DNA from 2 places in the Stenotrophomonas sp. Y-13 genome. Region 1 is predicted to be linked to the other one. Evidence: riboswitches for the same ligand, from Rfam matches in the RefSeq annotation. Region 1 holds a riboswitch; the other holds the start of a gene.
The links. A riboswitch is a leader RNA that binds a small molecule or an ion and turns the genes downstream of it on or off. The one in region 1 is predicted to bind cobalamin.
Positions count from the first base shown of each region.

Region 1 (5,312 bases):
CGCAGGGTCAGTTCGAAGCCCGGGTCGAGAAGAAGAGGAGTGAGTGAAGAGGAGTGAGGAGCGAGAGGGGTCACTGCAAGGGTATCGGCTGACGAGGACATAAGAAAATTCCTTATTTTTTGGCTTTCCCGGGAAGGCGAAGCTGGGGCCGGATTCGCCCCCCGGGAACGCATGCATTACCAACGAACTGTTCTCTGGCAGAAAGCCATGAAGCTGGCGCTTTCCGTCTACCAGCTGGTGCCCGGACTTCCGCGCGAAGAGGTTTACGGGATGCGGAGCCAGCTCACCCGTGCCGCCATTTCCATTCCTGCCAACATTGCCGAAGGCTGGACCCGCGAGAGTTCTGCAGAGAAGGCGCACTTCCTTGCGATAGCACACGGCTCACTGTCCGAAGTGGAAACACTGCTGACATTGTGCGAAGACCTGTATTGGTTTCCCCACGACCAGACAACAGGCGCGCGCGGTCTGATCGAGGAAACCATCCGCATGCTGACCAGCATGCGGCGCAGACGAAGGAGAGAAAGATGAAATGACGGTGGCTTTTTGCCGTTGCTCCTTCTTACTCCTCACTCCTCTTCATTCACTCCTGCCTCACTGGCAGGCCTCGCAGGCTTCCGGGTTCTCCAGCGAGCAGGCGACGGCTTCGGCCGGGGTGTAGCTGCTGACCGTGGTCTTGGCGATCCGGGTGGCCGGGCGCGAGCGCAGGTAGTAGGTGGTCTTGATGCCCTTCTTCCACGCGTACATGTACATGGACGACATCGCGCCGATGTTCGGGCTCTCCATGAACAGGTTGAGCGAGGCGGACTGGTCGATGAAGGCGCCGCGGTCTGCGGCCATGTCGATCAGCGCGCGCATCGGCAGTTCCCACGCGGTGCGGTACACGCCGCGCAGCGCCTCGGGGATCTGCGGCAGGTTCTGGATCGAGCCGTCGGCCAGCTTGATCGCGTCGCGCATCTCCGGCGTCCACAGCCCCAGCTGCTTGAGCTCGCCGACCAGGTAGCGGTTGACCTGCAGGAAGTCGCCGGACAGGGTCTCGCGCTTGAACAGGTTGGATACCTGCGGCTCCACGCACTCGTAGCAGCCGGCGATCGAGGCGATGGTCGCGGTCGGGGCGATGGCGATCATCAGCGAGTTGCGCAGACCGTGCTGGGCGATGCGCTCGCGCAGCGCGTCCCAGCGCGCGGCGTCGGCCGGCACCACGCCCCAGGCATCGAACTGCAGCTCGCCGCTGGCGGCGCGGGTGTCGTTGAACGAGGGGTGGCGGCCGCGCTCCTGCGCCAGCTCGCACGAGGTTTCCAGCGCGTGGTAGTAGATCGCCTCGGCGATCTTCGCCGACAGCGCGCGCGCGGCGTCCGAGTCGAACGGCAGGCGCTTGCGGAAAAACACGTCCTGCAGACCCATGCAGCCCAGGCCGACCGGGCGCCAGCGCAGGTTGCCGCGGCGCGCGGTCTCGATCGGGTAGAAGTTCAGGTCGATCACGCGGTCGAGCTGGCGCACGGCCAGGCGCACGGTCTCGGCGAGCTTGTCGAAATCGAAATCTCCATGCGCGTCCAGGTGGTTGCCGAGGTTGATCGAGCCCAGGTTGCACACCGCCGTCTCCTCGGCCGAGGTGACTTCCAGGATCTCGGTGCACAGGTTGGACAGGTGGATGACGTTGCCGGCGCGCAGGGTCTGGTTGCTGGCCTTGTTGCACTTGTCCTTGAAGGTCATCCAGCCGTTGCCGGTCTCGGCCAGGGTGCGCATCATCCGCGCGTACAGCTTGCGCGCCGGCACGGTCTTGACCGCCTTGCCCTGTGCCTCGGCCTGCAGGTAGGCGCGCTCGAACGCCTCGCCGTACAGGTCGGTGAATTCCGGCACCACGCGCGGATCGAACAGCGACCACGGGTGGTCGGCCTCCACCCGCTGCATGAACAGGTCCGGCACCCAGTTGGCGAGATTGAGGTTGTGGGTGCGGCGGGCATCGTCGCCGGCGTTGTCGCGCAGCTCCAGGAAATCCTCGATGTCGGCATGCCAGGTCTCCAGGTAGACGCAGGCCGCGCCCTTGCGCTTGCCGCCCTGGTTGACCGCGGCGACCGAGGAGTCGAGCGTCTTCAGCCACGGCACGATGCCGTTGGAATGGCCGTTGGTGGACTTGATCAGCGAACCGCGCGAACGCACCCGGGTGTAGCTCACGCCGATGCCGCCGCTGAACTTGGACAGTTGCGCGATGTCGCCGTAGCGGGCATAGATGGACTCGAGCGAATCCTGCGGCGAATCCAGCAGGAAGCACGACGACAGCTGCTCGTGGCTGGTGCCGGCGTTGAACAGGGTCGGGCTGGACGGCAGGTAGTCCAGGTTGCCCAGCCGCTGGTACAGCGCCAGCGCCTCGGGCACGTCCTCGGACAGCGCGCTGGCGATGCGCAGGAAGAACTGCTGCGGCGTCTCGATCACCTTGCGGGTGTGCGGGTGGCGCAGCAGGTACCGGTCGTACAGCGTGCGCAGGCCGAAGTAGTCGAAGTTGAGGTCGTAGCCCAGGTTGACCGCATCGTTGAGCTTGCGCGCGTTGACCTGCACGAAATTGAGCAGGCGCTCGTTGATCAGGCCCACCTCGTGGCCGCGGGCGACCGACTGCGAGAACGCGTGGATCTCCTGGCCGGATACTTCCTTGGCGATGAAATTGGCCAGCAGGCGCGCGGCCAGGCGGCCGTACTCGGGCTCCTCGCCGATCAGCAGCGCGGCGGTGCGGATCGACAGCTCGTCCAGTTCCTGGGTGGTGGCGCCGTTGTAGAGGCCGGAAATGGTGCGCGTGGCCACGCGCATCGGATCGACCGCATGCAGGCCGTCGCAGCAGCGCTGGATCGCGCGGACGATCTTGTTCAGGTCCACGGGCTCGGTGCCGCCATTGCGCTTGGTCACGCTCATGGCGGTGGCGGTCGGCGGGGGGGTCAGTTCGAAGCCGGCCTCGGCAGGGGCAACGGCGGTATCGGTGGCGGTCACGGCAATGCGTCCTCATGGCGTGGTGCACGCGGCGCCTGCCCTCGCAGGAACCAGGGGGGCCGGTGGCGGGCGACAAGCATGGAAGGACGGCGTCGCAGCATCCGCGACGGGCACGACCCGAGGTCGCCACCGGCGCTGCCGCGTCGCCAGCCGTCTTCCCCTCGAAGACTCCGCAGCCGGCACCGCGCGCTGTGCTTCGCGCGGCTGTCGGCAGGTCTTCGGACTCATGGGCGCGGAGGCGGGGGCCTCCTCCTACTTCCGCCGCTTCCCAAGGCATCGGGCCTCAGTGCTGGGTGGCGGGTTCGTTCCCAATTACCGCTGCGGGGCAGTGCCGGACTGGCCATTGAAGGCGTCACCGGCTTCCCTTTCAATCCGGCGGGGAGCAACCCGCCAGAACCGACGGGCCACAAGATAGTGGGGGTGACCGGCCAGGTCAACGCCAAATATTGTGGATGGCCGCGCCCCCCTTGTGGCACAAGCGATCGCCTCCGGAGCAGCAGGCCGGCACGGGACCGACGGCTCATCAGGACTGCGCAGTCAACCCTTTGGAGGCCAATTGGCGGGTAGGAAAACGCCTCACGCATTCATCGTCCGATACCCCAGTTGCAGCGCCATGACTTCCGGCGGGCGCCCGGCCACGGCGCGGCCGGCGATCCTGTCGGCCCTTCGAATGGATTCCCCGCATGCGCCGCCTGCTCCTCGCCGCTGCCCTGCTCGCCCTGCCATGCCTGTCCGCGCAGGCCGGCCCGGTGAAGCCGCCGGCGCTGTCGTCCACCCAGTGCGGGGTCAGCACCGACTACGACGTGCTGGTCGACGGCGGCGGCATCTGGCTGCGGCAGCGCGACGCCAGCCCGCGCGAGATCGTGTTCCACGATGGCGAGCTGAGCATCGACGGGCGCATGCAGGTGGTCAGTGCCGCGGACGCGCAACGCCTGCGGGTACTGGAGACCGGGGTGCGTCAGTTGATGCCGGCGGTCACCGGCATCGCCAATGAATCGGTGGGCATCAGCTTCGACGTGCTGGACATGGTGTACGGCTCCATGACCGGCAACTTCGATTCGCGCAAGGTGCGCGCGCTGCGCAGGGACGCCGAGCGCTTCGTCGCCTCCACCATCGGCCGCGGGCGCTGGGAGCAGGAGCTGTTCGGCGAAGGTTTCGAACAGCGCGTGCAGGCATCGGCCGAATCGCTCAAGGGCTCCCTCGCCCGCGGCCTGCTGTGGACCCTGCTCACCGGCGGCGAAGAGCGCATCGAGAAACGCACCGGGAAGATGGAAGCGGAGCTGGAGCCGAAGATCGAAGCGCGCGCCCGCGCCCTGGAGCAGCACGTGCAGTCCCTGTGTACCCAGGTCCTGGCGCTGGACCGGGTGCAGTCGGCGCTGGAGTTCCGCTACGACGGCCAGCCGCTGCGGATGATGAACGTCGGCGGCGGGGTACCGGCCACGGCGCCGATGGCGAAGGAACAGGCACCGGACAACCGCATCGAGCTGCCCTAAGCCCTTCTCCCCGCGGGAGCGGGGTCGGGGTGAGGGCGGTCAGGGCCGATGGTTCACCGTCGTCGACGCCGCCCCCTGATCCGCGCTTCGGGCGGCTTCTCCCGCGGGGAAAAGGATCCCCCCGGCCGACGGCGCTGCGCTCACCCCTGCGGCAGCTGCGCCAGTTCCTCGCGCACCAGCCGCAGCACCAGCGCGTCCAGCGTATCCACCGAATAGTCGGCCACATCGTGCACGGTTTCGCGACCCGGCCCGCTGCCCGGGTCGGACGCAACCTTGTAGGTGAGGAAGATGAAGCGCCCGCCGGTGTACTGGGCGATCTGCCGCTGCACGATCTCGCCGGTGGTGTCCTGCCCCGACGCGGCCACGCTGAACACCTTGATGCCCTTGCCCAGCGCCGCCAGCATGGTCTGGTCGTAGTGCGGCGGCGGATAGTCCATGTGCGGCGGTGCGTCGGCCAGCGACACCAGCAGCCGCGTGGTGGCCGGTCCGCGCCAGTCCAGCGCCTGCACCGCATGCGCGAAGGCTTCGTTCATCGCCTCGGGCATGTCGCCGCCACCGCCGGCACGCACCCCGTCGAGCACCTGCTGGAACGCGGCGACGTTGCCGGTGAGGTCCCAGCTGCGCACGAAGTATTCGTCGCCGCGGTCGCGGTAGGTGACCAGGCCGAGGCACACGTCCGGGCGCGACGGCAGTTGCTCGATGCCGCGCACGATGTCGCGCAGCGAAGCGCGCAGCTTGTCGATCTCGTCACCCATCGAGCCGGTGGCATCGACCATGAACACCAGGTCCAGGCGCGCGCGCGGGATCGCCGCGGCGGTGGGCAGGCGCACTTCCAGCACGTCC
Region 1 covers NZ_CP176501.1:3,334,032-3,339,343, forward strand. The annotation lists gene ACJ7VY_RS15160 (four helix bundle protein) at 208-528, shown strand; gene ACJ7VY_RS15165 (ribonucleoside-diphosphate reductase subunit alpha) at 592-2,901, opposite strand; cobalamin riboswitch at 3,168-3,392, opposite strand; gene ACJ7VY_RS15170 (DUF2884 family protein) at 3,660-4,469, shown strand; gene ACJ7VY_RS15175 (vWA domain-containing protein) at 4,610-5,312, opposite strand, start outside.

Region 2 (5,312 bases), 870 kb from region 1:
CGCGTCGGTCGAGCAGCGGGACGATCCGGCGTTGCGGGGCAGGCCGGTGGTGGTGGCCTGGCGCGGGGCCCGCTCGGTGGTGTGCGCGGCGTCCTACGAGGCGCGCAGGTTCGGCGTGCGTTCGGCGATGCCGGCGGTGCGCGCCGAGCGGCTGTGCCCAGACGCGGTGTTCGTGCCGCCGGATTTCGCCCGCTACAAGGCCGTGTCGCGGCAGATCCGCGAGATATTCCTGCAACACACCGCGCTGGTCGAGCCGCTGTCGCTGGACGAGGCCTACCTGGACGTGTCCGGGTCGTCGACCTGTGGCGGCATCGCCACCGAGATCGCGCGCACCGTCCGCGCGCAGATCCGCGAGGCGACCTCGCTCACCGCCTCGGCCGGGATCGCGCCGAACAAGTTCCTGGCCAAGATCGCCTCGGACTGGCGCAAACCCGATGGCCAGTTCGTGGTGCCGCCGGCGCGGGTGGAGCAGTTCCTCACGCCGCTGCCGGTCAACCGCGTACCGGGCGTGGGCAAGGTCATGGAAGGGCGCCTGGCGGCGCTGGGCATCGCTACCGTCGGCGACCTGCGCCGGCTGCCGCTGGAGCAGCTCGAGGCGCTGTTCGGCACGTTCGGGCAACGCCTGTACCGGCGCGCACGCGGCATCGACGAGCGCCCGGTGGAGCCCGACCAGCCGGTGCAGTCGATCTCCTCGGAGGATACGTTCGCCGAGGACCTGCGGCTGGGTGAGTTCGACGAGCTGATCGCCCAGCTGGCGGCGCGGACGTGGCGCGCGACCGGGCGCACCGAACGCATCGGCCATACCGTGGTGCTCAAGCTCAAGACCGCCCAGTTCCGGATCCTCACCCGCAGCTTCACGCCGGATGCGCCGCCGGCCTCGGAGGAGGAGCTGCGCGACATCGCGCTGGCGCTGTGCCAGCGCGTGCAGCTGCCGCCGGACACGCGCTACCGGCTGGTGGGCGTGGGCCTGTCCGGCTTCCGCGACCGCGAGGATACGGCGCTGCAGGGCGACCTGTTCCGCGATGTTGTCGTGGACTGACGGGTTTCCGCGCCCCGGTACAATCGACGGTTCACTGTCATGGAGTGGGTACGTGGGCATCGCAGCGCTGGTATTCGATCTGGACGGCACGCTGGTGGACAGCGCCGGGGACATCGCCGAGGCGGTCAACCGCTCGCTGGAGGAGCTGTCGCTGCCGCGCGTGCCCGAGGCGACCGTCCGCAGCTGGATCGGCGAAGGCGTGCGCCGCCTGGTCGCCATCGCCCTGGCGCACGCCGGCAGCGGACATGCGGCGGACGAGGTGATGCCGATGTTCATGCGCCACTACCATGACTGCCTGCTGCGCAGCCCGCGGCTGTACGACGGCGTGACCGACGCCCTGCAGCTCCTGCAGGCGCGTGGGCTGCCGATGGCGATCTGCACCAACAAGCCGTCGGCCCTGGTGCCGCCATTGCTGGAGCATCTGGGCATCGCCGGGTACTTCGCGCACATCGTCGGTGGCGACACCCTGCCGCAGCGCAAACCCGCGCCCGAGCCGGTGCTGCATGCGGCGCGGCTGCTGGGCCACGCGCCGGCACGGTGCCTGATGGTCGGCGACTCGGCCACCGACTTGGAGGCGGCCAACGCCGCGGGCATGCCGATCGCCCTGGTGCGCTACGGCTACCCGCGCGATCTGGATCTGGACGCGGCCGGTGCGGTCGCGGTGATCGACGACCTGCGGGAACTGACGGCACGCTGCTGAGTGGCAACCGGCCGCTCCGCGCGGCGCGGGGATGTTGCCTCTGTCGCTGCCTGGGGCCACGCCCGGACATGCCACGGCCATGAAGCCGCTGAGCCGCGGCCGGCATGCAATGACGCCCCGGCGGGAGGCCGGGGCGTCGATGGAGCGGTCGTGCTGGGGCTTCAGCGCGAGCGGTAGCGCAGGGTCAGCTGGTACTCGCGGCCAGGCTGGTTGTACCAGGCCACGGTTTCGTACGCGCGATCGAACACGTTGGCCGCCCGGGCCTGCAGGCTCCATGCCTCGTTGAGGGCGTACTCCACGCGCAGGTCCACGGTGCCGTAGCCGGCCAAGCGCAGGGTGTTGGCGGCGTTGTCGAAACGATGGCCGGTGGCGCTGGCGGTCACGCCCACGCGCAGCGGCCCGAAGCCGCGGTCCACGTCGAGGCGGCCGCTGGTGCGGGCGCGACGCGGCAGCCAGTTGTCGTGGCTGGCCGCACCGCGGGTGTGGTCGCGCGGATCGGTGAAGCTGGCCTGGGCGTTGATGTCGAACCCGGCCAGCGATGCGAAGCCGGTCAGTTCGGCGCCGCGGATGCGCGCCTTGGCGATGTTGTACGGGGTGTAGGTGCTGTCCAGCGCGATCAGCTGGTCGATGCGGCTTTCGTAAGCGTTGAAGGTCCAGTTCCAGCCCTCGCCGTACTGCGCGATGCCGACGTTCACGCTGGTGGATTCCTCCGGCTTCAATGCCGGGTTGCTCGACCACGGGTAGTACAGGTCGTTGAAGGTCGGCGCCTTGAAGCCGGTGCCGGCACTGGCGGTCAGGCGCAGGCCGTGGCCGAGCGCCAGGCCGTAGCCGAGGCTGCCGGTGGTGTGGTTGCCGAACTGCTCGTTGTCGTCGTTGCGCACGCTGGCCTGCAGCGAATGCGCACCGAAGCGGCCCTGGTATTCGGCGAACACGCCGGTGTTGTCGCGGTTGTCGATCGAATAGGCGGTGGTGCTGGTCACCTGGTCCTTCTGCCAGTCGCCGCCGACGCTCAGCTGCTGGCCTTCGGCGAACAGGAAATCGCCCTGCACGCTGGCGGTGTCGCGGCGCGTGTCGAACGTGGACACGAAGCTGCGCGTGCCGGCCTGGACGTAGTAGCTGTCGGCCTGGTCGTCGTTGCGTCCAATCTGCGCGGACAGGCGGAATGCATCGCCCGGGGCCCAGCGCAGCTTGCCGCCGTATACCCGTTGCTGGTTGTCGGCCTCGTTGCCGCTGTAGATGCTGCCGTCGTACTGGTTGCGGCTGGCGGCATCGAGCATGTGGCCTTCCACGCCCAGGGTCTCGGACAGCGCATAGCCGCCGCGCACGTTGAGCGAGGCGTTGCGGTAACCGTCGCGGTCGGGTTCGTCGACATAGCAGCCCTGGAACAGCGTGGCCGAGCCGTTGCACGCGTTGATGCCGTCGGTCTTCTGCCAGGCGCCCTGCGCCGATACCCAGCCGCGCTCGCCGCGGTTGCTGAAGCCGGCGCTGGCCTGGCGCAGGTTGTGGCTACCGGCGGTCAGCGCCAGGTTCTGCTGCAGGCCCTGGCCGGCAGCGCGGGTGAAGATCTGGATGACGCCGCCGATCGCCTCGGAGCCGTACAGGCTCGAACGCGGCCCGCGCACGATCTCCACGCGCTCGATCTGGTCGATGGGCAGGTCCTGCAGCGCCGGCATGCCGCTGGAGGCGGCGCCGATGCGCACGCCGTCGACCAGCACCAGCACCTGGCTGGAGGCGCTGCCACGCATGAACAGCGAAGTGATCTTGCCGGGGCCGCCCTGGTTGACGAAGTCCAGGCCGGCGCGGCCGCGCAGCAGGTCCAGCAGCGAGGTGGCCTGGCTGCGATCGATCTGCTCGCGGTCGATGACCTGCACCGGCACGACGCTGTCGGCGATGGAGACCGGCGTGCGGGTGGCGGTGACCACCACGTCGTCGAGCTCGGTCGGTGCCTGTTCGGCACTGGCAAGGCCCGGCAGTGCGAGCGCAAGGGCGAGGGAAAGGGTGTGGTAAGGCAATTTCATGGGAACTCCTGGATCCGCGCGCTCCCGCGCGGATGGACGGTGGAGGCTGCCAGGAGAGGGACACGACGGAGTGCGCGCACGGCGCTACTGCCGCCGCCATGCCCTCCGCATCGCAACCAGTCGGCTTCCGGGCCGGTCTCCGGGCTTGCAGGCGAAGCGCGTCGACGCTTCCGGCCAGGCGCCTTCCCGTGCGATGGATGCACAGTGGCGGTATGCCTGGCCTTGTCCTGCTTACCGTTGCGGGGGCAGCGCCGGACTGGCGCGGGCCAGGATGTCCCTGGCAGGCGCGGCACCGGCTTCCCGTTTCAACCGGCCGGAGCGAGTCCGGCCAGTCACCCGAAAGTGCGGGCATTCTATGCCATCGTCCGCGGCGCTGCCCGGCGTGCCGCGCGATGGGCGGCCCACGGCGTCGTGGCGCCCGCCACGGCACATCGCGCCGGCGGCACGCGCCCTACAATGCGCGATTGCAACGCGGTATCGGAATACACGTGACAGACGCATGGTTCACCCGGGCCTGCCCGGCGCCCTCGCAGCCGCACCGGCAGCACGCCATCGCCCGCCAGCGGCAACTGACCAAACCCGAGGGGGCGCTGGGGCGCCTGGAAACCCTCGCCATCGAACTGGCCGCGCTGCAGCGGCGCGAGCAGCCGCAGGCCACGCGCGTGCCGGTGCTGGTGTTCGCCGGCGACCATGGCGTCGCCGCGCAGGGCGTGTCGGCGTATCCGGCCGAAGTGACGGTGCAGATGCTGCGCAACTTCGCCGCCGGTGGCGCCGCCATTGCGGTGCTGGCGCGCGAACTGGGCGTGCCGCTGCATGTCTGGGACGTCGGCAGCCTGGCCGATGCGCCGGTCAGTGGCGTGACCTGGGACAAGCCGCGCCGCGGCACCGACGATTTCAGTACCGGCCCGGCGATGGCGCCGGCTGACCTCGACGCGGCGTTCGCCGCCGGCCAGCGCGCGGTGGCCGCGGCCTGCGGAGAGGGTGCCGACCTGCTGCTGCTGGGCGAGATGGGTATCGGCAACACCACCTCGGCCAGTGCGCTTGCGGCGGTGCTGGGGCCGTTGCCGCTGGCCGAACTGGTGGGCGCCGGCACCGGCCTGGATGCGGCGCGGATTGCCCACAAGCAGGCCGTGACCGCGCAGGCGTTGGCCCTGCATGGCGCGTCCATCGCCGCCGCCGCCGACCTGGGCCGCGAAGCCCTGCGCCGCGTCGGCGGGCTCGAGATCGCGGCGCTGGCCGCGGCCATGATCGCCGCCGCCCAGCGCGGCGTGCCGGTGCTGGTGGATGGCTTCATCGTTTCGGCCGCCGCGTTGGCGGCAGTGCGCATCAATCCGTCGCTGCGGCCGTGGCTGCTGTTTTCGCACCGCTCCGCCGAGCGCGGTCATGCGCGGGTACTGGAGAAACTGCAGGCCGACCCGCTGCTGCAGCTCGACCTGCGGCTGGGCGAGGGTTCCGGCGCGGCGCTGGCGCTGCCGCTGCTGCGCCTGGCCTGCGCGCTGCACAACGGCATGGCCACGTTCGCCGAAGCCGCGGTTGCCGGGCGGAGCACCGCGCC
Region 2 covers NZ_CP176501.1:532,401-537,712, forward strand. The annotation lists gene dinB (DNA polymerase IV) at 1-1,039, shown strand, start outside; gene gph (phosphoglycolate phosphatase) at 1,092-1,739, shown strand; gene btuB (TonB-dependent vitamin B12 receptor) at 1,901-3,757, opposite strand; cobalamin riboswitch at 3,870-4,112, opposite strand; gene cobT (nicotinate-nucleotide--dimethylbenzimidazole phosphoribosyltransferase) at 4,246-5,312, shown strand, end outside.
Region 2: another riboswitch for cobalamin. It lies ahead of btuB (TonB-dependent vitamin B12 receptor); the one in region 1 lies ahead of ACJ7VY_RS15165 (ribonucleoside-diphosphate reductase subunit alpha).